DNA from 4 places in the Pelomonas baiyunensis genome. Region 1 is predicted to be linked to each of the others. Evidence: predicted binding sites of a transcription regulator. Region 1 holds the regulator's gene; each other region holds the start of a gene.
What was found. The regulator FNR, encoded in region 1, switches genes on or off when oxygen is low (the NO sensors DNR and NnrR bind a similar motif). The targets are predictions, from matches to a motif close to TTGATNNNNATCAA.

Region 2: ACG01O_RS03820 (oxygen-binding di-iron domain-containing protein) is a predicted target of FNR. The motif match lies at 3,064-3,077, and genes of this name have one in related genera.
Region 3: cyoA (ubiquinol oxidase subunit II) is a predicted target of FNR. The motif match lies at 3,730-3,743, and genes of this name have one in related genera.
Region 4: ACG01O_RS16520 (TraR/DksA family transcriptional regulator) is a predicted target of FNR. The motif match lies at 1,686-1,699, and genes of this name have one in related genera.

What each region holds. Positions count from the first base shown of each region.
Region 1 is NZ_JBIGIB010000001.1:1,284,759-1,290,531, reverse strand. Features, by position in the region: gene ACG01O_RS05815 (urease accessory protein UreH domain-containing protein) at 1-395, opposite strand, end outside; gene hemN (oxygen-independent coproporphyrinogen III oxidase) at 404-1,786, opposite strand; gene fnr (fumarate/nitrate reduction transcriptional regulator Fnr) at 1,894-2,655, shown strand; gene ACG01O_RS05800 (NAD(P)/FAD-dependent oxidoreductase) at 2,775-4,085, shown strand; gene ACG01O_RS05795 (hypothetical protein) at 4,048-4,341, opposite strand; gene ACG01O_RS05790 (hypothetical protein) at 4,338-4,601, opposite strand; gene ccoG (cytochrome c oxidase accessory protein CcoG) at 4,618-5,773, opposite strand, start outside.
Region 2 is NZ_JBIGIB010000001.1:855,564-861,336, forward strand. Features, by position in the region: gene plsY (glycerol-3-phosphate 1-O-acyltransferase PlsY) at 1-494, shown strand, start outside; gene ACG01O_RS03810 (RidA family protein) at 499-852, shown strand; gene ACG01O_RS03815 (DEAD/DEAH box helicase) at 976-3,003, opposite strand; gene ACG01O_RS03820 (oxygen-binding di-iron domain-containing protein) at 3,138-3,917, shown strand; gene ACG01O_RS03825 (M56 family metallopeptidase) at 3,899-5,434, opposite strand; gene ACG01O_RS03830 (M56 family metallopeptidase) at 5,489-5,773, opposite strand, start outside.
Region 3 is NZ_JBIGIB010000002.1:400,582-406,354, reverse strand. Features, by position in the region: gene cyoC (cytochrome o ubiquinol oxidase subunit III) at 1-545, opposite strand, end outside; gene cyoB (cytochrome o ubiquinol oxidase subunit I) at 563-2,593, opposite strand; gene cyoA (ubiquinol oxidase subunit II) at 2,597-3,631, opposite strand; gene ACG01O_RS08165 (MFS transporter) at 3,787-5,121, shown strand; gene purL (phosphoribosylformylglycinamidine synthase) at 5,215-5,773, opposite strand, start outside.
Region 4 is NZ_JBIGIB010000004.1:526,825-532,597, reverse strand. Features, by position in the region: gene ACG01O_RS16530 (substrate-binding periplasmic protein) at 24-773, opposite strand; gene ACG01O_RS16525 (hypothetical protein) at 873-1,241, opposite strand; gene ACG01O_RS16520 (TraR/DksA family transcriptional regulator) at 1,268-1,639, opposite strand; gene queA (tRNA preQ1(34) S-adenosylmethionine ribosyltransferase-isomerase QueA) at 1,763-2,908, shown strand; gene ACG01O_RS16510 (IMPACT family protein) at 2,860-3,465, opposite strand; gene ACG01O_RS16505 (substrate-binding periplasmic protein) at 3,488-4,366, opposite strand; gene tgt (tRNA guanosine(34) transglycosylase Tgt) at 4,450-5,577, shown strand; gene ACG01O_RS16495 (hypothetical protein) at 5,616-5,773, shown strand, end outside.

The sequences.
Region 1 (5,773 bases):
AAGGCGGCATGCAGCAAGCCGCACGGCATGGCCACCCAGGCCAGGCCGGTGAAAAAGGCATGGGCCGGCTTGGGCCGCCAGCGCACCGCGCCCAGCCACACCGGCATGCGCCCGCGTACCAGCAGCGTCAGGCCCAGCAGCAGTACGGCCGCTTGCAACAGCGCCCAGGCCGGCTGCAGCACAGCCGCCCCCTGCGAAGCCCGCGCCAACACGGCCGCCGAGGCCGCAGCCGCCACACCGCCTGCGGCGTAGCCCAGCACGCGGCCGGCCATCAGCTTCACGGGGCGCGGCCCACCGGCCAGAGCACAGGGCGCACTGCACATGGCCGCGCAATGGGGCGTGCCGGCCAACCCCATCAGGGTGGCCGAGACGATCAGAGCAGCGTCCAGCCCCATGGCGTCGTTCAGATGATCTTGGAGAAGCGCTCGCGGCTGGCGTCGGCCTGCAAATAGCGGTCAAACACCAGCGCCACGGCCCGCACGAAGTACCAGCCCAGCGGCGTCACCTGAATGGCGCCCGGCTCCAACTCCACCAAGCCTTGCTCGGCGAGTTGCGACAGCCGTTGCAGCTCGGGCGCGAAGTACTGGGGCACGTCCACTAGGTAAGAGGCCGCGATGGACTCGAACTCCACGCGCCCTTGGCACATCAAGGCCATGATGACCGCGCGGCGCAGCAGGTCGTCTCGCGTCAGGGCCAAGCCGCGCTGCACCGGCAGCTGGCGCTGGCGCAGCGCGTCTTCATACTCGTCCATGGTCTTGGCGTTTTGCGCGTAGGTGGCGCCCACGCGGCTGATGGACGACACGCCCAGGCCCACCAGATCGCAGTCTGGCTGCGTCGAGTAGCCCTGGAAGCCGCGGTGCAGCAGCCCCTGGCGCTTGGCCACGGCCAGCGGGTCTTCCGGCAGCGCGAAGTGGTCCATGCCGATGTAGTCGTACCCGGCCGACAGCAGCGCGCTGATGGCGCCCGACAGCATGGCCAGCTTGTCGCCCGCCGGGGGCAGCAACTCCGCCACGATGCGGCGCTGCGGCTTGAAGCGCTGCGGCAGGTGGGCGTAGGCGTACATGGCAATGCGGTCCGGCCGCAGCTCGGCCACCTGCGAGATGGTGTGGGCAAAGCTCGCCGGCGTTTGCAGTGGCAAGCCGTAGATCAGGTCGACGTTGGTGGACTGATAGCCCAGTTCACGGGCGTCGCGCATCAGCGCGGCCACCTGGTCGAAGGGCTGCACGCGGTGCACGGCCTTCTGCACGGCGGGGTCGAAGTCCTGCACGCCGAAGCTCAGGCGGTTGAAACCGAGCGAGCGCAGATGCGCCAACCGGGCCGCGTCCACCGTGCGCGGGTCCACCTCCACCGACAGCTCCGCCCCCGGCAGCAGCTTGAAGCGCTGGCGCAGGGCCTGCATCAGCAAGCTCAGCTCGGCGTCCGACAGGAAGGTGGGCGAGCCGCCGCCCAGGTGCAGCTGCGACACCGGCGCCTGGCCGCCAATGGCCTCGGCCACCAGGTCCATCTCCACTTCAAGCGCGGCCAGGTAGGGCTGCGCCCGCTCGTGGTGCTTGGTGATGATCTTGTTGCACGCGCAGTAGTAGCAGAGCTGCTCGCAGAACGGGATGTGCACGTACACCGACAGCGGCTGCGCCGTGCCGCGCTGGCGCAAGGCCTGCAAGTGCTGCCCGCCTTGGTGGGCCTCCACAAAGCGGTCCGCCGTGGGGTACGAGGTGTAGCGCGGGCCGGCCACGTCATGGCGGCGCAGCAGGTCGGCATCGATGGGACGGTCAGTCACAGCAGTCATGGCAGCACTGTGACGCCAGCGACCGGTCGCAGCGTTGATCCAGGTCAAGGCCGCAGCGCGGGTCGGCAAGAACAATGCTTCGCATGCTGACCCCTCTGCGCCCCCCGATGAACGTGCCGATCCATCCTGACGTGCCCACGTCATCCTGCGCCGGCGCGCTCGAGCCGTTGAAGGTGGCCTGCGCCAGCTGCAACCTGCGCGAGCTGTGCCTTCCCGTGGGCCTCACGCCCACCGATCTGCAGCGCCTGGACGGCCTGGTGGAAAAGCGCCGCAGCGTGCCGCGGGGCGAGCACCTGTTCCGCAATGGCGACCGCTTTGAAGCGCTGTACGCCGTGCGCACCGGCTTCTTCAAGACCTGCGTGGGCAGCGAAGACGGCCGCGACCAGGTCACCGGCTTCCAGATGGCCGGCGAGCTGCTGGGGCTGGACGGCATCAGCAGCGACCAGCACCACTGCGATGCCGTGGCGCTGGAGGACTCGTCGGTCTGCGTCATCCAGTACCGCGACCTGGAAGAGCTGTCGCGCGAGTTCACGGTGCTGCAGCACCAGTTCCACAAGATCATGAGCCGCGAGATCGTGCGCGACCATGGCGTGATGCTGCTGCTGGGCAACATGCGCGCCGAAGAGCGCCTGGCCGCCTTTTTGCTGAACCTGACCCAGCGCCTGCAAGCGCGCGGGTTCTCGGCCAGCAGCCTGGTGCTGCGCATGACGCGTGAAGAGATCGGCAGCTACCTGGGCCTGAAGCTGGAAACCGTGAGCCGCACCTTCTCCAAGTTCCAGGAAGACGGCGTGCTGGACGTGAAGCAACGCCAGATCACGGTGCTGGACCCGCAAGCCCTGCAGCGGCTGATCTCCAACGCGGCCTGCTGAGCCCCGGGGCCGTCGAGGACTCGAGCCCTCCGGCCCCCCCTCCCGAAATTACCCGGCCCGGTTTCAACCCATGCCGACAATGCATGCTGCAGCGCAGCATGCAGGCGTAGCATGGGTTCATGCGTCCTCAAGTCCTGATCATCGGCTGCGGATTCGGCGGCCTGGAAGCGGCCCGCGCCCTGCGGCGTGCCAACGTTGACATCACGGTGCTCGACAAGACCAACCACCACCTGTTCCAGCCGCTGCTGTACCAGGTGGCCACGGCGGGGCTCTCGGCGCCGTCGATCGCGGCGCCCATCCGCCACCTGTTCCGCGGGCAGGCCAATGTCACCACCCTGCTGGGCGAAGTGACGGGCATTGACGCCCGGGGCCACACGGTCACGCTGGCCGATGGCGGCACGCTGCGGTGGGACCACCTCATCGTGGCGGCGGGTGCCACGCACAGCTACTTCGGCCGCGATGACTGGGCCGCCTTCGCCCCGGGCTTGAAAACCCTGCAAGACGCCTTTGAGATTCGCCGCCGCGTGCTGCTGGCGTTTGAGGCGGCCGAGCGCGAAGACGACCCGCAGCGCCGCGCCGCGCTGATGCAATTCGTCGTCGTGGGCGGCGGCCCGACCGGGGTGGAGCTGGCCGGCACCTTCGCCGAGATCGCCCGCCACACGCTGCCCGGCGAATTCCGCCGCATCGACCCGCGCCAGGCCCGGGTGCTGCTGGTGGAAGGCGGCACCCGCGTGCTGCAGGCCATGCCGCCCGACTTGAGCGAACGCGCCCGCGAGCAACTGACCGCCTTGGGGGTGGAGGTGAAGCTGGGCGCCCGCGTGACCGGCATCGACGCCGAGGGTTTGGATGTGGCCACTGAACACGGCAGTGAGCGGCTGCCCAGCCACTGCATCGTGTGGGCCGCCGGCGTGGCCGCCTCGCCGCTGGGGCGCCTCTTGGCCGAGGCCACGGGCTGTGCGGTCGACCGCGCTGGCCGCGTGGTGGTGGAACCCGACTTGAGCGTGGCTGGGTTTCCGGCCATTCAAGTGATCGGTGATCTCGCCGCGGCCCAGAGCCATGTGCCAGGCCAGGAACCCCGCCCGGTGCCCGGCGTCTCACCCGGCGCCAAGCAAATGGGGCGTCAGGCTGCAGCCAACCTGCAGCGCCGCCTGGCCGGGCAGCCCACCCTGCCCTTTCGATACCGCGACTACGGCAACCTCGCCACCATCGGCCGCAACAGCGCGGTGGTGGACCTGGGCACGCCGGCAGGCCCGCTGCGTTTTTCAGGCTACCCGGCGTGGCTGTTCTGGCTGTTTGCGCACGTGTACTTCCTGATCGGTTTCCGCAACCGATTCGTCGTGCTGCTGGACTGGGCCTGGGCCTACTGGACCCATGCCCGGCACGCACGCGTCGTCAGCGCGGCCACCCCGGCGCGCGACGGGCCGGCTTGACCTCGTCCACCGGCAGGTTCACCAGCAGCAGGCTCAGGCTGGAGGCCAGCGCCAGCACGCCCCAAAAGATCAGGAAGCTGAGCGTGTAGACCGCCTGCACCGGCAGTTCAATGGGCGCTGCGCCGAACCAGCGCAACTCGGCCGGGTCCACCACGGCGAACACCAGCAGTTCCAGCACGCCGGCGCACAGGAACGACGACCAGGCCACCGCCATCGCAAAGCGCGCGATGCGCGAGGGGCCGCCGGGGCCTGTCACCGCTTGGCTCCCACACCACCGGTGGCCGCGTGGTTGCGGGCGATCAGGGCGGGCACGTCGCGCTCATGGGCGCGCATGTCCGCCGGCTCCACGTCGTCAGCAGCCTGATGCGCTGCGGCACGCAGGTCCAGCGGCGGGTCCGGGTGCTTCAAGGCCAACGCCAGCGTGAAGAAGCTGGCCACCACCACACTGGCCGGTCCTCCCACCACCAGCCACACCATGGGTTCGCGCCAGGCCGAAGGGGACTTGCTTGCAGACATGGGACTCTCCTTGCCGTCAGCGCGGCAGCACGAATGTTGATTTTTCGTTCAGCACATCGGCCGGGTCGGCACCGTCGGCGCCGACGCGGCTGATGTGCCATTGAACCGGGTGTGCGCCGGGCTTGTACTGCTGCATCACCTCGGGCGGCACGCGCAGCGCCACAGCCACCCAGCGGGCCTCGGCGGGCCCCAGGTCCACCGTGGCGGCCTGCGTGAGCTTCAGTCCCGGCAGGCCGTCGGCCGTGATGCGGTAACGCTGCGCCTGCTCGGTGGCGTTCATGACCTGCAGGCGGTACACGTTTTCCACCCAGCCGTCATCCACCAGCCGGGCCAAAGACGCGCGATCGCGCACCACGTCCACCCGGAAACCATGGCGCGAAGCCAGGCTCCACAGCAGCGCGGTGCAAATAACCAGCAGCACGCTGGTGTAGATGACCACACGCGGACGCAGCACATGGCGCCAGCGCTGGGCACTGGTGAAGCCTTGTTCCAAGCCGTTTTCGGTGTCGTAGCGGATGAGACCGCGGGCGGTGCCCATCTTGTCCATCACGCCGTTGCACACGTCCACGCACGCGGCGCAGCCGATGCACTCGTACTGCAGGCCGTGGCGGATGTCGATACCCGTGGGGCAGACCTGCACGCACAGGCCGCAGTCGATGCAGTCGCCCAGCGCCTCGGCACGGGCCTCGCCCTTCTTGCGCTTGGCGTTGTTGCCGCGCGGCTCGCCGCGACCGGGGTCGTAGCTGACGATGAGCGTGTCGCGGTCGAACATCGCGCTCTGAAAGCGCGCGTAGGGGCACATGTACTTGCACACCTGCTCGCGCATGTAGCCTGCATTGCCGTAGGTGGCAAAGCCGTAGAACAGCACCCAGAAGCTTTCCCACGGGCCCAGACCCAGGGTCAGCACTTCATGGCCCAGCGTCTGGATGGGCGTGAAATAGCCCACGAAGGTGAAACCCGTCCACAGGCCGATGGCGATCCACACCGCCTGCTTGCCGGCCTTGCGCCAGAGCTTGTCCAGCGACCAGGGCGCCTTGTCGAGCTTGAGCCGGGCGTTGCGGTCGCCCTCGAACCAGCGCTCCACCTTCATGAAGATCTCGGTGTACACCGTCTGCGGGCAGGCATAGCCGCACCACAGCCGCCCCGCCACCGCGGTGAACAGGAAGAGCGCG
Region 2 (5,773 bases), 430 kb from region 1:
CCGTGCTGCAGTGGGGCGCTCCCCACGGGCTGGGCGAGGGCACGGCGGCGCTGGTGGGCCTCGGCGCCTTCCTGGGGCACCTGTGGCCGGTGTTCTTCAAGTTCGAGGGCGGCAAGGGCGTGGCCACGGCGGCCGGCGTCATCTTCGGCCTGAACCCGCTGCTGGGCGTGGCCACGCTGGCCACCTGGCTGATCATTGCGTGGTTCAGCCGGTACTCGTCGCTGGCGGCCATCGTGTCGGCCGCGTTCGCGCCGATGTATCAGTTGCTCATTTGGGAAGCCGGCCCCACGGCCGTCGCCCTGATCATCATGGGCTTGCTGCTGGTGTGGCGGCACGCAGCCAACATCAAGAAGCTGCTGGCCGGCACTGAAAGCAAGCTGGGCCAAAAGGCCGCGGGCGCCACGCCCGCGCCGGGCACCAGCAAGAAACACCCGCACGGCACCGGCCCCAAGCCAGCCGGGCACTCGCACCACCACTCCTCGCGAAAGAAGTGACCCCATGAGCAACAACATCGAGCGTTTCGACGTCGGCCCCCGCATGTCGGAGATGGCCGTCTACAACGGCGTGGCCTACCTGGCCGGTCAGATTGCTGAAGACGGCAGCCAGGGCATCGAAGGCCAGACGGCCCAGGTGCTGGCCGCCATCGACAAGCTGCTGGCCCGTGCCGGCACCGACAAGAGCCGCATCCTGCGCGCGCAGATCTTCCTGGTCGACCTGGCCGACTTCGCCGCCATGAATGGCGTGTGGGAACAGTGGGTCACGCCCGGCCACACCCCGCCGCGCGCCACCGTGCAGGCCGCGCTGGCCCGCCCGGAGTGGAAGATCGAAATCGTGGTGACCGCCGCCGTCTGAACGCACGCGGGCTGATCGGCCCCGTTGCCTCTCGCCTGACCCAGGGCGGCCTCGTCGACATCCGGCGGGCCGCCCTGGTTGCTTCTGGGCTGCTTCTGGGCTGCTTCTGGGCTGTTTCTGGGCTTAGCGGGCCTGCAGCGCCCGCTGGCGCCAGAACGCCGCGTCGATGAGTTGCTCCGCGCCGGTGCGCGCGTTGACCAGCCAGAACTGGTGCCCATCGGCGCTGACCCGCACCACCTCGCCCTCGTGCCGCCCTGCGCGAACGCGCTGACCGAGCGCATTGCCCGGAAAGCCCGGCTGCCGCGCCAGCACCTCCAGCGGCACCCCCACCCGAACGTCACCCGCCAGCCGAAGGCGCTGCATCAGCGGTGCCAGCAGCGGGCTGGCCGCGTCGGCGGGTGACACGAACAGCACCAGCTTGGCCTGCGCCCGGCTCAGGGCCACGTTCAGCAGGCGCTGCGCTTCCTCCCCGTGCAGGAAGGGCTGCGCGCCGTCGGCAGGGTCGAACAGCACCACGGGCGCCTCGCTGCCCTGGGCGCGGTGCACCGTGCTCACGCGCACCGCCTCCGGCACGCCCAGCGCCCGCAACCGCTGGCGGATCAGCGCCCGCTGCGCGCGAAACGGCGTCAGCACGATGAGTTCTTCCGTCGCCCAGTCGCCCGATTCCAGCGCCTGCGTCACCAAGGCCGCGATGGCGTCTGCCGACTCCCGTCGCACTGGGCCGCGCTCCGCCGCCACCCAGCCGCCGTCGGTCTTGAGCCGGTGCACGTGCACCTGCGTCTCCGCCGGGATGTCGCCCAGCGCGCGTTGCCGCTGGGCCTGCCAATCCGGTGAGGCCAAGGCATCGGCCGCCACGCGCAGCACGCCGTCGTAGAACAGCTGGCTCACCAGCTCGCCAATCGGCGGCGCCATTCGCGACTGCTCGTCCAGCAGCGCCACCGAGCCGCCTTGCGCGCTGGTCCCTCGCGGCATCTCGGCAAAGGCCGAGCGGCCCAGCCAGCGGCGGGCCAGGCGGTCGTCGCTGCGCTGCACGGGCGAGAGTTGCTGCGGGTCGCCTGCAAACAGCCGGGCGCGGCCCAGCGGCATCAGGGCCAGTGCGTGCGCGAGGCTCACCTGGCTGGCCTCGTCAAACACCAGCAGGTCGAACGGGGCCTCACCGTCGGGGCTGAGCTCGCGCAGCGTCTTGAGCGTGAAGGCTGCGCGGGTGGTGGTCATGCTGGCCAAGCGGCAGCGTTGCAGCACTTTCAGCGACGAGGCCCGCAGCTCGTCGCGCAGGTCGGCCACGCGGTCGGCCCAGGCTTTCAGGGCATGGGCGTCGCGCGCGGTGGGGCGCTGGCTTTCGGCGCGGGCCAGGCGGGCGATGAGGTCGCGGTCTTGCGTGGGGATGAGGTGCTCGCGCCCGTCGTAAGCCGCGGCGTCGAACCGGGTGCCCAGGCGCTGTACGGCCGGCCGCAGGTGTTCGCGCCGGCCCTTGTGCAAGGCCTTGTCCACCGCCAGCGTGGCCAGGTCCACCGCGTGGTTGGTGGTGGAGAGCAGCAGCACGCGGGCCGTGGGGTGGCGCTCCAGGTACTCGGCCAGCAGCACGCCCAGCGTGGTGGTTTTGCCGGTGCCCGGCGGGCCCCACAGGAAGGCGCTGCTGAAGCCGGTCAGCGCCAGCGCGGCGCGCTGCGCCGGGCGCAGCCAGCGGAACGGCTCGCCGGTGAGCGGGCTGCCGCCGCGCAGCGGCTGGGGCGCCGACAAGTCCGGCAGGCAGGCCAGGGCTTGCTCGGCCCAGGGCGTGTCCCACCAGGCATCGGCCACGGCGTTCAGGTAGCGCGTGGGGTACAGCCGGATCAGATGGCCGGCGGGCGGCGGCGGGCTGCTGGCGTTTTGCAGCACCAACTGGTCGGCCTCCACCACCACGGCCAGCACGCTGGCGCCGCCCTTGGCCGGCGCGCCCCACCAGGCGGCGGCACCGTCCAGGCTGTCGTCCAGCAAGGCTTGCGCCGAGGCCGCACCCGGCCGCTGACCTTCGGCGAACACGTAGCCGGGCTCCAGCGTCACGCGCCACAGCGGGCCGTCGCGCTCGGTGTGCAGCACCTTGAAGTCGTAGTACTCGGGCGTGGCCGACAACTCGGCATTCAGCGCTGCGCGAACGTCCGCGAGGCTCATGGGTCAGGGAACTCGAAAGCAAAGCGCGAACTGTAAATGCATACAGCATCTGGCCGCCCCTTGATCCCGCTCAACACCGGCGTTCGCAGGCGCCGTTAGCCTGACGAACCACCATCACTTCCCGGGTTGCCACGATGTCCATCGAGTTGTTCCGCCAGGGCCGGCACGTCTGCGTCATGTTTGCCCGCCTGGGCGACGAGGGCGGCGATGCCGTGCAGTCCAACCAGTTCCTGCTGGTCAATGGCGACACCGGCGCCATCCTCGATCCGGGCGGCAACATCGCCTACAACGAGCTGTACCTGGGCATGTCGCGGTTCTTCCCGCCGCACAAGCTGGCGGCCATCCTGGCCTCGCACGCCGACCCCGACATCATTGCCTCACTGGACCGCTGGATGACGGCCACCGAGGCGCCGGTCTACATCTCGCGCCTGTGGGAGCGGTTTGCGCCGCACTTCTGCAAGCCGGGCAAAACCAGCGGCCGCGTGGTGGGCCTGCCAGACGGCGGCGAGCGGCTGCGCCTGGGGCAGGGCGACGACGCCTTCGAACTCTGGGCCCTGCCAGCGCACTTCATGCACGCCGAGGGCAATTTCCAGTTCTACGACCCGGTCAGCCGCATCCTGTTCTCCGGCGACTTGGGTGCGTCGCTGGGCACCACGCTGAACCCCGAGAAGCCGGTCAAGTCGCTGGCCGAGCACATTCCGCGCATGGAGGGCTTCCACCGCCGCTACATGGTCAGCAACAAGATCCTGCGGCTGTGGGCGGCCATGGTGCGGCAGTTGGACATCCAGATGATCGCCCCGCAGCACGGCTCGCCCATGGTGGGCCCGGCCGTGCGCGAGTTCATCGACTGGGTGGAACAGCTGGAGTGCGGGGTGGACCTGTTCGGCCCGGCGAATTACCGCGTGCCGGCCTGAGCCTCGCGCGCGGCGCGCCAGGCGCGGTCCAGCGCATCGGCCTCGCGGCGGCTTTGGCTGATGCGCTCGCGCTGCTGCGCGATCTCCGCGCGTTGGGCGTCGGACAGTTGCGCGGCGTCGGCCGCCTCGGCACGGGTCAGGGCGGGCAGGCCCGGATCGTTCGGCAAGGCCCAGCGCATGGCCACCTGGGCTTGCAGCGGCCCCTGCGGCGTTTGCATGGCGAATTCAGTCACGCGGCCGTTGGGCTGAACTTCCAGCGGCTCGCCGATGGGCTGCTTGCAGGTTTCGTCCATGGGCTGGGCCACGGGCCGCACCACGCCGCCATCAAAAATGTGCAGGTGCAGGTACAGGCACCAACCCGGCAGCAGCGCTTGCGTGGTGACGCCTGACGTCCCGCCCACCAGCGGGCGGTTCAGCGGCACCCACAGGCTGCTGTGGTGCCAGTCACTCCGCCCCAGTTGGGAGGCGATGGTGAATTGCAGGCCTTGATCCTGCGGCTTGCCTTGTGCCGGGCGGTCTACAGCAGGCTGGGCGGCAGGCGCTTGCTGGGCAGCACGCGCCACCAGGGCCGCGCCGGTGCCGGCGACCACCACCAGGGCCAGGGCGCCCAGGCGCTGGCCGCGCGACACCCGGCGGTAGCGGGACAGCAGCCGCACCCGTTGCACCAGCGGGTGGCCGCCCGTCCAGGCGCTGGCCAGCCAGGCTTGATGCGGCCGCACGTGGGCCGCCACCATGGCGCGGGTGTAGGTGGCGTGGGCGGCCGGGTCGGCCACGCTGTCGAGCACGGCTTCGTCGCAGGCCAGTTCCTGGTCGTCGCGCAGGCGACGGGCACCCCACCAAGCCAGCGGGTTGAACCACTGCAGGCACAGCAGCGTGGCCGCGAGCAGGTTCCAGGCGTTGTCGTGCCGGCGTTGGTGCACCGCCTCGTGCGCCAGCATCAAGCGCTGGCTGTCGGCATCGAAGCGTTGGCTGAAGTCTTGCGGCAGCACCAGGCGCGCCGGAAACACGCCCACCACCGCCGGGCTGTGGCCTGCGGGCGCTTGCCAGTGGCCGTCGGCCGTGCGCGCCAGGGCCCGCTGGTAGCGGCGTTGGCCGCGCCAGTGCAGCGCAGCCAGGGCAGCAGCGCCGGCCACCCACAAGGCGGCCAACAACTCGGCGCGGCTGACCTCAGGGGCTGCCGGCGTGGCGGGTTCGGCGGCGCTGAGGGTCGGCGTGCTGCGCGCGGTCAGCTCAGCCACGCCCAGCGCGGTGGTGACCTCGGCCGGCATCGAGGCGGCCAGCGGTGTGACGGACCAGCCCAGCGGCACGCGGGGCAGCCAGGGGCTGGCCAGCACCAGCGGCACCAGCAGCCAGGCGGCATAGGTGGCGCGGGCGCCCAGCGTGCGGCGCACCAGCGGCCGGGCCACGGCCAGCACCAACAGCGCCGCGCTGACCAGCACGGTGAAGCGCAGCAGGGCGTCCAGCAACGTGGGGACGAGGGTGGGCATGGACATCGGAATGGGCATCGAAATGGGCATGACGGGCCTCTCCAAAGCGTGGAGGAAGGGTGGACGGGGCGCGGGCTCTGGCCTTCAGGGCTTGGGCGCGCTGTAGTCCGGCGTGGGGTTGCGGAAGGAGTTCGCGCGGATCTCCAGCGTCAGGCGGTGTTGGCCATCGGGCGTGGTGGTTTCCACGCGGCCGCTGCCGCCGTCTTGCATCAGCAGGCGCGGGGCGGCCACCTGGCGCACCGGCGGCGGCGGGGCCTTGCCCTGGCTGTTGCGCCAGGCCAGCACAGCCGCTTCGTCTTCCGACAGGGCCAGCTCGGTGTCCACCATCAGGTGTTTGTCGCCTTCAAAGCGGCCGGTGAACGTGAGCTT
Region 3 (5,773 bases), on a different contig from region 1:
CACATGAGGCGGCGGCGGTTGGGTGCCGTCAGGCCGTGCTTGTTCACCTGGAACATCAGCGTGACCAGCCAGATGCAGCCAAAGGTGACGTGCAGGCCGTGCGTACCCACCAGCGTGAAGAAGCTGGACAGGAAGGCACTGCGCCCCGGGCCCGCGCCTTCATGGATCAGGTGCTGGAACTCATAGATTTCGATGAACAGGAACCCCAGCCCCAGCAGCCCGGTCACGGCCAACCAGCCCAGCACCTGCGCCTTGCGGCGGGCCTGCATGCCGATCATGGCGAAGCCGTAGGTGATGGACGAGAACAGCAGCAAAGCCGTGTTCAGCGCCACCAGCGGCAGGTCGAACAGGTCCGCCCCCGAGGGGCCGGCGGCGTACGAGCGGCCCAGCACGGCGTACACCGCGAAGAGCACTGCAAAGATGAGGCAGTCGCTCATCAGGTACAGCCAGAAGCCCAGCATGGTGCTGTTGGGCGGGTGGTGGGCGCCCGCGTGGTCGTAATAGACCGGCGCGCCGTTCACGTGCGTGGCAACAGATGCAGTCATGTCAGCTTGTCTCCAGGTCAGGCTGCGTGGGCGGCCGCGGCCAGCGCGCGGGTGCGCTCGGCTTCCGTGCGGGCCACCGCATCGGCCTGGATGTGATAGTCGCGGTGGTAGTTGAAGGTGTGCACGATGCTGGCCACCACGGTGGCCAACAGGCCCAGCGCCGCCAGGATGTACATGTGCCAGATCAGCGCAAAGCCCATGGCCGTGGCCAGCATGGCGATCACCACACCGGCTCCCGTGTTCTTGGGCATGTGGATGGCGACGAAGCCTTGCGTCGGGCGCGCCACGCCGCGTTGCTTCATGTCGTGCCAGGCGTCCATTTCATGGGCGATGGGCGTGAAGGCGAAGTTGTAGTCCGGCGGCGGCGAGGAGGTCGACCACTCCAGCGTGCGGCCACCCCAGATGTCGCCGGTCACGTCGGCCAGTTCCTTGCGGCGCCAGATGCTGACGGCGATCTGCACCAGGAAGGCGCCGATGCCCGCGGCCACGATGGCGCCACCGATGGCGGCCACAACGAAGTACGGCTGCAGCGACATGTCGTCGAAGTGGCTGACGCGACGGGTCACGCCCATCAGGCCCAGCGCATACAGCGGCGTGAAGGCCACCCAAAAGCCGATGAACCAGCACCAGAACGACACCTTGCCCCAGAAGGCGTCCAGGCGGAAGCCGAAGGCCTTGGGGAACCAATAGTTGATGCCGGCGAACACGCCGAACACCACGCCGCCGATGATGACGTTGTGGAAGTGGGCGATCAGGAACAGGCTGTTGTGCAGCACGAAGTCGGCTGCGGGCACCGCCAGCAGCACGCCGGTCATGCCGCCGATGACGAAGGTCACCATGAAGCCGATGGTCCACAGCATGGGCACTTCAAACTTGATGCGCCCGCGGTACATGGTGAACAGCCAGTTGAAGATCTTGGCGCCCGTCGGGATCGAAATGATCATCGTCGTGATGCCGAAGAAGCTGTTCACGCTGGCGCCCGAGCCCATGGTGAAGAAGTGGTGCAGCCACACCAGGTAGCTCAGGATGGTGATCACCACCGTGGCGTAGACCATGGACGCGTAGCCGAACAGCTTCTTGCGGCTGAACGTGGACACAACTTCCGAGAAGATGCCAAACACCGGCAGCACCAGGATGTAGACCTCGGGGTGGCCCCAGATCCAGATCAGGTTCACGTACAGCATGGCGTTGCCGCCGAGGTCGTTCGTGAAGAAGTTGGTGCCGAGGTAGCGGTCTGCCGTCAGCAGGGCCAGCGTGGCCGCCAGCACCGGGAAGGTGGCGACGATCAGCACGTTGGTGCACAGGGACGTCCAGGTGAAGACGGGCATCTTCATCATGGTCATGCCCGGCGCGCGCATCTTGATGATGGTGGCGATCAGGTTGATGCCCGACAGCGTGGTACCCACGCCCGCGATCTGCAGTGACCAGAGGTAGTAGTCCACCCCAACGTCCGGACTCGCCATCAAACCCGACAGCGGCGGATAGGCCAGCCAGCCGGTCTTGGCGAATTCACCCACGAACAGCGAGATCATCACCAACACGGCGCCGCCGGCGGTCATCCAGAAGCTGAAGTTGTTCAGGAACGGGAAGGCCACGTCGCGCGCGCCGATCTGCAGCGGCACGACGTAGTTCATGAATCCGGTCACGAAGGGCATCGCGACGAAGAAGATCATGATCACGCCGTGGGCCGTGAAGACCTGGTCGTAGTGGTGCGGCGGCAGGAAGCCGGCGTTGTCGCCGAAGGCCATGGCCTGGTGGGCGCGCATCATGATGGCGTCGGCAAAGCCGCGCAGCAGCATCACCACGCCCAGCACGATGTACATGATGCCGATCTTCTTGTGGTCGATGCTGGTGATCCAGTCACGCCACAGCGGGCCCCACAGGCGGAACTTGGTCAGCAGCGCCAGCACGGCCAGGCCGCCCAGGGCCACGGCAAGGAAGGTGCCGATGAGGATGGGCTCGTGCAGCGGAATCGCATCCCAGCCCAGGCGGCCGAGGATGGGGTGCAGCGTGTCGAGCGCCTGATGTTGTGCAGCAGGATTGGACATGGCTCAGTTCTTCTTCACGGCCGCCGAGGCGTCCGCGGTGTCGAGAGGGAGGCCCAGCGGGTTGGTGGGCGTGCACAGGGCAGCCACGACCGTGCGGTCGCGCTGCAGGCCGTCGGCGTCACGCCACGGGCTGCGCATCGTGCTGGCCACGCCGCCCTTGCCGGCGCCGCCGGCCGCGTCGATGGCCATCATCTGGCTGGAACACATCTTCTTGCCGTCCACGCAGCGGTCGACGATGGCGCTCCACAGGCCCGGCTCCACGCTGGCAAAGCGGCGGATGGGTTCCTTGGTGCTCGGCTGTTCCAGTTGCAGGTAGTCCGCCCGCGTCAGCGTGTTGCCGCCAGCCTTGTTGGACTGCACCCACTGCGCGAACGCGTCGTCCGACAGGCCATGGAACTTGAAGCGCATGTCCGAGAAGCCAGCGCCGCTGTAGTGGGCCGAGAGGCCGTCGTACACGCCGGGCTTGTTGATGACGGCGTGGAGTTGCGTCTCCATGCCGGGCATCGTGTAGATCATGCCGGCCAGCGCGGGCACGTAGAAGGTGTTCATCACCGTCGTGGAGGTGAACCGGAAGTGAATCGGGCGATCCACCGGCGCGGCCAGCTCGTTCACGGTGGCAATGCCTTGCTCCGGGTAGATGAACAGCCACTTCCAGTCCATGGACACGGCGTACACCTCCAGCGGCTTCACGTCAGCGGCCAGGGGTTTCTCTTCCGAAATGCGGTCCAGCGGGCGGAAGGGGTCGAGCTTGTGGGTGCTGATCCAGGTGATCGCGCCCAGCGCAATGATGATCAGCAGCGGCGCACCCCAAATGACCAGCTCCAGCCGGGTGGAATGGTCCCAATCCGGCGTGTAGGTCGCCTCCGTGTTGGATTGCCTGTATCGGTAGGCAAAGTACAGCGTCAGCACGATCACCGGCACGATGATCAGCAGCATCAGCAGCGTGGAAGTGACGATGAGGTTGGCTTGCTGCTGGGCGATGTCGCCGTGGGGCTTCATCACCACACCGTTGCAGCCCGCGAGAAGAAGTCCCAGCATGGGGACCGACGCGCGGCGAAGGAGAGTGTGATTGGGGTACATCCTGAGAGGCACGCGAGGGTTAACGATCTTGCGGGCAGCGACGGAATGTAAGTTGATTGAGCTAAATCAACGATTGGACATTTTGTCCTAGGCACAAACGGAGACACGCCATCATGGGCATCGCGAGCAGTACCTTCCAAGCCCCCAATTCCCGGCCGGTTCTGGGCCGTTCCGACGCGGATCTGGCCCCGGGTGACATCGCCGTTGGCGTCATCATTGGCCGAGCGTCCGAGTACTTCGACTTCTTCGTCTTCGGCATCGCCTCGGTGCTGGTGTTCCCCCAACTCTTCTTCCCGTTTGCAGACGGGCTGACCGGCACGCTGTACGCCTTCCTGGTGTTCGCGCTGGCCTTCGTGGTGCGCCCGGTGGGCACGCTGATCGGCATGGAAATCCAGCGCCGCTTCGGCCGCTCGGCCAAGTTGACGGCCGCCCTCTTCCTGCTGGGCTGCTCCACGGTGGCCATGGGTCTGCTGCCGTCCTACCGCGAGGCTGGCGAAACCGCCATCGCCCTGCTGGCCCTGTGCCGCGTGGGTCAAGGTCTGGCGCTGGGTGGATCGTGGGACGGCCTGCCCTCCCTGCTGGCCTTGAACGCCCCGGCCCACCGCCGGGGCTGGTACGCCATGCTGGGCCAACTGGGGGCGCCGCTGGGCTTCTTCGTGGCCTCGGGCGTGTTCCTGTACGTGTACGGCAGCCTGGACACCAAGGACTTCTTGTCCTGGGGCTGGCGCTTCCCGTTCTTCACGGCCTTCGCCATCAACGTCGTGGCGCTCTTCGCCCGACTGCGCCTGGTGGTGACGCATGAATACGAACAGCGCATGGAAGAGCATGAGCTGGACCCGGCCCGCCTGGGCGAGTTGCTGCCGGCCCAAGGCCACCACATCGTGATCGGCGCCTTCGCGGCACTGGCCAGCTACGCCCTCTTCCACCTCGTCACGGTGTTCCCGCTGTCGTGGGTTCACCTGTTCGAAGGCACGGGCGGCGCGGCCGACTTCATGAAGATGGAGCTGCTGGGTGCCGCGTTTGCTGCCGCGGCCATGCCGATGTCAGGCCTGATCGCCGACAAGATCGGGCGCCGCAGCTTCCTCGGTTCCCTGGCGCTGGCCATCGGCGTGTTCGCGCTGTTCGCGCCCTTCATGCTGGGCGGCGGCAAGCCCGGCCAGGCGGCCTTCATCCTGATCGGCTTTGTGCTGCTGGGCTTGTCGTACGGCCAATCGGCGGGCTCGGTGACGTCCAACTTCCTTCCGCACTTCCGTTACACCGGTGCAGCCCTGACCGCCGACATGGCCTGGCTGCTGGGCGCGGCCTTTGCGCCGGCGGCCGTGCTGTACCTGTCGTCGCGCTTCGGCCTAGGGGCCGTCAGCGTGTATCTGCTGTCGGGCGTGGCCTGCACGTTGGTGGCCCTGCGCGTGAACAAGCGCCTGCGCAGCGCCGCGGTTGTGCAAGACTGAACCGACACTGAACCCACAAAAAAGCGGGCCCTCGGGCCCGCTTTGTTTTGGTGAGTGCTGGTGGGCGCCGCCCACCGGCGGCCCCGCCGCCGATCAGCCCAGCGCCTTTCGTGCGTTCTGGAACATGCGCAGCCACGGGCTGTGCTGGGCACGGTCACCCGAGGTCCAGCTCATCTGCACGTTGCGGAACACGCGCTCCGGGTGCGGCATCAGCGCCGTGAAGCGGCCGTCGGCCGTGGTCACCGAGGTCAAGCCGCCCGGGCTGCCGTTCGGGTTGAACGGGTAGGTCTCAGTGGCGGCACCCTGGTTGTCGACGAAGCGCATGGCCGCGATGGCCTTGGCCGCATCCCCTTGGCGGGCGAAGTTTGCAAAGCCCTCACCGTGCGCCACCGCGATGGGCAAGCGGCTGCCGGCCATGCCCTGGAAGAACACGCTGGGAGACTCCAGCACCTCCACCATCGACAGGCGCGCCTCGAACTGCTCGCTCTGGTTGCGCGTGAAGCGCGGCCAGGCGTCGGCTCCCGGAATGATGGGCGCAAGCGCGGCCAGCATCTGGCAGCCGTTGCACACGCCCAGGGCCAGCGTGTCGGGCCGCGCGAAGAAGGTGCGGAACTGCTCGGCCAACACCGGGTTGAACATGATGCTGCGCGCC
Region 4 (5,773 bases), on a different contig from region 1:
CCTCGGGGACGTGCGATGTCGCGTCAGCGGAAGTAGCGCTGGCGCAGCTTGTCGTAGCGGCCGTCGCGGCGCAGCGTGTCCAACGCGGCTTGCAGGCGCCGCACCAAGGCCGGGTCGGCGTCGGGCCGCAGGCCGAAGTAGTAGGCGCGGGAGGCGTCCTGCTCCATCACCGCTTGCAGCGTGCCGTAGGGCAGCTGCAGCTGGCGCAGGTTCCAGGCAGCGGCCCAGTCCAGCAGGGCCACGTAGTCCATGCGGCCGGCCAGCAGCTTGCGCACGTTGGTGGCGTCGTCCAGGCCTTGTTCCAGCTGCAGGCCGGGCTTGAGGCCCGCGGCTTGCAGCTGCTTGTCGGCGGCCGACTCGCGCACCACGCCGATGCGGGCGCTGCCCAGCTCGCTGAGTTGCGTGAGGGTCAGCTCGGTGCGCGACGCGAGCTTGTAGATCAGGATGCGGCGCTGCGCGATCGGGCCCACCCACTGGAACTGCGCCTCGCGCTCGGGCGTGCGGGTCAGCGAGAACAGCACGCTGTTCGCGCTGCCTTCGGCCACCTGCATGGCGCGCTGCCAGGGCAGCACCTGCAGCTCCAGCCGCAGGCCGGCCTGCGCGGTCATCAGCCGCAGCAACTCCACGCTGAAGCCCTGCGCCAGGCCGTCTTCCAGGTAGTTCAGCGGGGCCAGGTTTTCCGTCACGCCCAGCAGCACGGGCTCATCGGCTGCGGCGACCGAGGGTCGCGCAGCGAGCAGGGCGGGCAGGGCGAGGCAGAGGCGGCGTTTCACAAGGAGCGGGGCGCAGACTCTGGCGAGTCTAGGGGCCCCGCATGACCGTTCCGGTCACGCCACCCGCGCGGGTGTGCGATATCGCCGCTCGGTCGGTTTTCAGGTCGGCGTGGGCACGCCGGCCATGCGGTCGTGGGCCACGAAGAACTGGCGCGCCATGGCCAGCATCTGGCCCTGGCTCAGCGCGGCCGAGGCGCGGTAGTCGGCAATCTGCGTGGCCAGCTTGGGGCAGTGCGCTTCCACGTAGTGCTTGAACTGGTGGATGACGACATGCGAGCCGGTGATCAGCACCTCGGGCGTGTCCTTCAGGGCCTGGCACAGCTGCTCGTACAGCGCCTGCTCGGTGCGCTCGTGGTGGCCGTGGCTGTGGCGCTCGTGGGCGTCGATGCGGGCGGCGTGCACCTGGTGGGCATCGAAATGCAGCACTTGCGCGTGGTGGTGGTCGAGGTGAACAACAGCGTGGAACATGCGAGGTTTCTCCTTCAGATCAAGGGTCAGTGAGCGGCTTCGGCCGCGGTCTGGCAATCGATGCAGCGCAGCGCTTGCGGCTGGTGGTGCAGTCGGTCGAACGGGATGGCCGCGCCGCAGTCGGTGCACAGGCCGTAGTCGGCGGTGTTCAGGCGCGCCAGTGCGTCGTCCAGCGCCTGCAACTCGGCCAGCAGGTGGTGGTCTCGGGCCTGGTCAAGGGCGCGGTCGGCTTCGTGCTCGCGCTGGTCGTGCGGGTCGTCGGCCAGCAGCGCGGCGGCATGCGCCACGCGGGTGGCGCCTTCGCGCTGGGCCTGCAGCGCGGCCTGCACGCGTTGGCGGGCGACCTGCAACTCCGCTTCCAGCAGCGCGTGTTGTCCGGGGGTGAGGGCAGTGCTCATGGGAACCTCCTGGAACCCATGCTGGCACCGGGCGCGGCGCGCCGCCTTGCGCTGCATCAAGACGGTGCGATGGGAGAATCCGGCTCCCTTTTTTGGTACGGGTCTGTCCGGCCCTCAAGCGCAATGCCTGCCTTCACGCCTGCGGCCTTCACGGTCGCCGACTTCGATTTCGACCTCCCCCCCGAACTGATCGCCCAGCACCCCGCCGCCGAGCGCAGCGCCTCCCGGCTGCTGGACGGCACCGGCCCCGTGCCGGTGGACCGCGTGTTCCGCGAGCTGCCCGACCTGCTGGCACCGGGCGACCTGCTGGTGTTCAACAACACCCGCGTCATCAAAGCCCGGCTGTACGGCATCAAGGCCACCGGCGGCAATGTGGAGGCCCTGGTGGAGCGCGTGCTGCCCGGCAAGTTCACGAGCCCCCACGCGGATGCTTCGCATCCGCTGCCCCCCGAGGGGGCTCTGCCGGCTCGGGGCGGCCCAGCGCCGGCAGGCGAGGTGTGGATGCACCTGCGCGCCAGCAAAAGCCCCAAGCCCGGCAGCTGGGTGCGGTTTGCCGATGCGTTCAACGCCCAGGTGCTGGGCCGCTGCGGGCCCGACAACGGCCTCTTTCACCTGCGCTTTGAAGGCGACCCCTTCGCGCTGCTGGACGCCCACGGCCACGTGCCACTGCCGCCCTACATCGCGCACGGCGACAGCGCCGACGACGAGCGCCGCTACCAGACCGTGTTCGCCAAGGAGCCGGGTGCCGTGGCCGCGCCCACCGCTGCGCTGCACTTCGACGAGGGCGTGTTGGCCGCGCTGACCGCCCGCGGCGTGCAGCAGGCGCACGTCACGCTGCACGTGGGCGCCGGCACCTTCCAGCCGGTGCGCGTGGAGCAGTTGGCCGACCACAAGATGCACAGCGAATGGTTCGAGGTGCCGCAGGCCACGGTGGAAGCGATTGCCGCCTGCCGCGCGCGTGGCGGCCGGGTGGTGGCGGTGGGCACCACCACGCTGCGCGCGCTGGAGTCCGCCGCGCGGGGTGGCACCTTGGAAGCCGGCGCGCGCGAGACCGACATCTTCATCACCCCGGGCTTCGAGTTCCGCGTGGTGGACCGCCTCGTCACCAACTTCCACCTGCCCAAGAGCACGCTGATGATGCTGGTGAGCGCCCTGGCCGGCCACGCCCACGTGATGGCGCTGTACCGCCACGCGATTGCGCAGCGCTACCGCTTCTTCAGCTACGGCGACGCGATGCTGCTGGACCGCGCCCAGGCCACGCGGCCCTGAGCCGCGTCATCCACCGCCGCGGTGAAGGCGCTGCGCGCGGTGACCGGCAGCTGCCAGCGCATGTGCACCCGGGCGCTGTGGGTCACGTCCACCAGCGCCGCGCCGTGCTGTTCGGCCAGGCGGCGCAGCCGGCCTTCCAGGTCGTAGGGCAGCTCGCAGGCCAGCTCCACCTGCGCCACGCGCTCGATCTTCTCGGCCGTCAGCAGCGCCTGGGCGATGCAGTCGGTGTAGGCCCGCACCAGGCCGCCCGCGCCCAGCTTCACGCCGCCCCAGTAGCGCACGGCCGTGGCCAGCACGCCGTCCAGCCCCTGGTGGCGCAGCACGTCCAGCATGGGGCGGCCCGCGGTGCCGCCAGGCTCGCCGTCGTCGTTGGCGGCCGAGTGGCCGCCGGCCAGCAGCGCCCAGCACACGTGCACGGCGCCGGGGTGCTCGGCGCGCAGCTGTTCCACACGGGTCAGGGCGGCGGCGCGGTCGGCGCAGGGCTCCACGCAGCCGAGGAAGCGGCTCTTCTTGACGACGAGTTCATGCCGCGCCGGGGCGGCCAGGGTCAGGGACATGGCCGCATTGTCGGCGGCGGGGTCAGGGCTCGTCGGCGAACGTGACCGCGCGCGTGGCGGCCTCGCTGAGGTGGCGGCGGGTGATGGCGCGCACCGTGCCATCGGCCAGCATGGACTGCATCGCCCGGCGCAGCCGCTGCCGGTCGGCGTCAGGCAGGCGCAGCGACAGGGCCAGCCCCGCGAGCACCCGGTCTTGCGGGGCCACGTCCACCGGCGTCCAGGCCTCGCCGTCGTCAAAGGCGGCGTCCACCTCGGCCCACGAGGCCGGCAGCGCCAACAAGCCGTGGCCGCGGCCGGCGCGGGCCATGCGCAGCACGGCGGGGAAGTCCGACACCTCGTGCACCCGGCCCTGCGTGCGCAGGCGCTGCACCAGCCGGTCCAGCGTGGGGCCGTGGGTGTAGCCCTTGACGGTCAACAGTCGCAGGCGCGAGTCGGCCTCGAAGGCGGCCAGCGAGCGCACCTGCGGCGCCAGCTCGCGGTGCAGCATGAGGTGGTAGCGGCCCTGGGCGTAGGGCACGAACTCGGCAAAGGTCTGGCGCTCGGGCGTGGGAATGGCCGACATCGTCAGGCCCGCCACGCCGCTGCGCATCTGCTCCCAGATCCGCACGCGGGACTCCACCACCAGCCGCAGGTCGCAGCCCGAGCGGCGGGCCAGCTCGTCGAACATGTCTTTGTCGATGCCTTGCCAACCCTGGCCCGGCACATCACGAAAGAACGGCGGGTAGGCGTACAGCGCGGCCACGTGCGGGCCGCAGGGGGGCTCCGCCGCGGGAGCCGCACTGGCCGTGCTGGCCGCACTGACCAGCGTGAGCCCGGCCCAGCGGGTCCATCGGGCCCACCCGCGCGCCGTGTCACGCGCCGTACCACGCGGTGGGGTGGAGGCGAGGCGGGGCGGCGTCATGGTGGCTTCAGCCTAGCGCCGGTGCCGGGCCGCAGATATCGATTGCAACCCGCTTGACACGAGGCTGAGACAATCGCGGTCCCATGCTGAAGTTCGACCTCCTCAAGACCGAAGGCCGCGCCCGCCGCGGCACGCTCACGCTCAACCACGGTGTCGTGCAGACGCCCATCTTCATGCCGGTGGGCACCTACGGCACGGTCAAGGGCGTCACGCCGCGCTCGCTGAACGAGATGGGCGCGCAGATCATCCTGGGCAACACCTTCCACCTCTGGATGCGTCCGGGCCTGGACGTGGTGAAGCAGTTCGGCGGCCTGCACCGCTTCGAGAGCTGGAACAAGCCCATCCTGACCGACAGCGGCGGCTTTCAGGTGTGGAGCCTGGGCGCGATGCGCAAGATCAGTGAAGAGGGCGTCAAGTTCGCCTCGCCCGTGAACGGCGACAAGCTCTTCCTGACGCCCGAGGTCAGCATGCAGATCCAGACGGTGCTGAACTCCGACATCGTCATGCAGTTCGACGAGTGCACGCCGTACGAGACCAAGGGCGTGCTCACCACCGAGCGCGAGGCCAAGCAGTCGATGGAACTCAGCCTGCGCTGGGCCAAGCGCTGCATCACCGAGTTCAACCGGCTGGAGAACCCCAATGCGCTGTTCGGCATCGTGCAGGGCGGGATGTTCACCCCGCTGCGCGATGCGTCCCTCGCCGGCCTGGTGGAGCTGGACCTGCCGGGCTACGCCATCGGCGGCCTGTCGGTCGGCGAGCCCAAGGCCGAGATGCAGCGCATCCTCGAGCACACCGGCCACCAGCTGCCGGCGAACAAGCCGCGCTACCTGATGGGCGTGGGCACGCCGGAGGACCTGGTGGAAGGCGTGAGCCAGGGCATCGACATGTTCGACTGCGTCATGCCCACCCGCAACGCGCGCAACGGCCACCTCTTCACCCGCTTTGGCGACCTGCGCGTGCGCAACGCCCGCTACAAGGCCGACGAAACCCCGGTGGACCCGACCTGCAGCTGCGAGTGCTGCACCGGCTTCAGCCGCGCCTACCTGCACCACCTGGACCGCTGCGGCGAGATGCTGGGCCCCATGCTCACCAGCGTGCACAACCTGCACTACTACCTGAACCTGATGCAGGAGATCCGCGACGCGCTGGATGCCGGCCGCTTCGAGGCCTGGCGCGCCCAGTTCCACGCCGACCGCGCGCGCGGGGTGTGACCTCTTGGTGAGGCGGGCGGCAGCCCCAACATAGCGGCATGCTGAAACTGCTGCTCGCCCCGCTGCGCTGGGTTTTCCGCGTCGTTCTGGCGCTGCTCATCCTCTTCGAGGAATGGGGTTGGGAGCCGCTGCGGCGGGCGTTTGCGCTGTTCGCGCGGCTGCCGGTCATCCGGCAGATCGAAACCCTGCTGCGCCG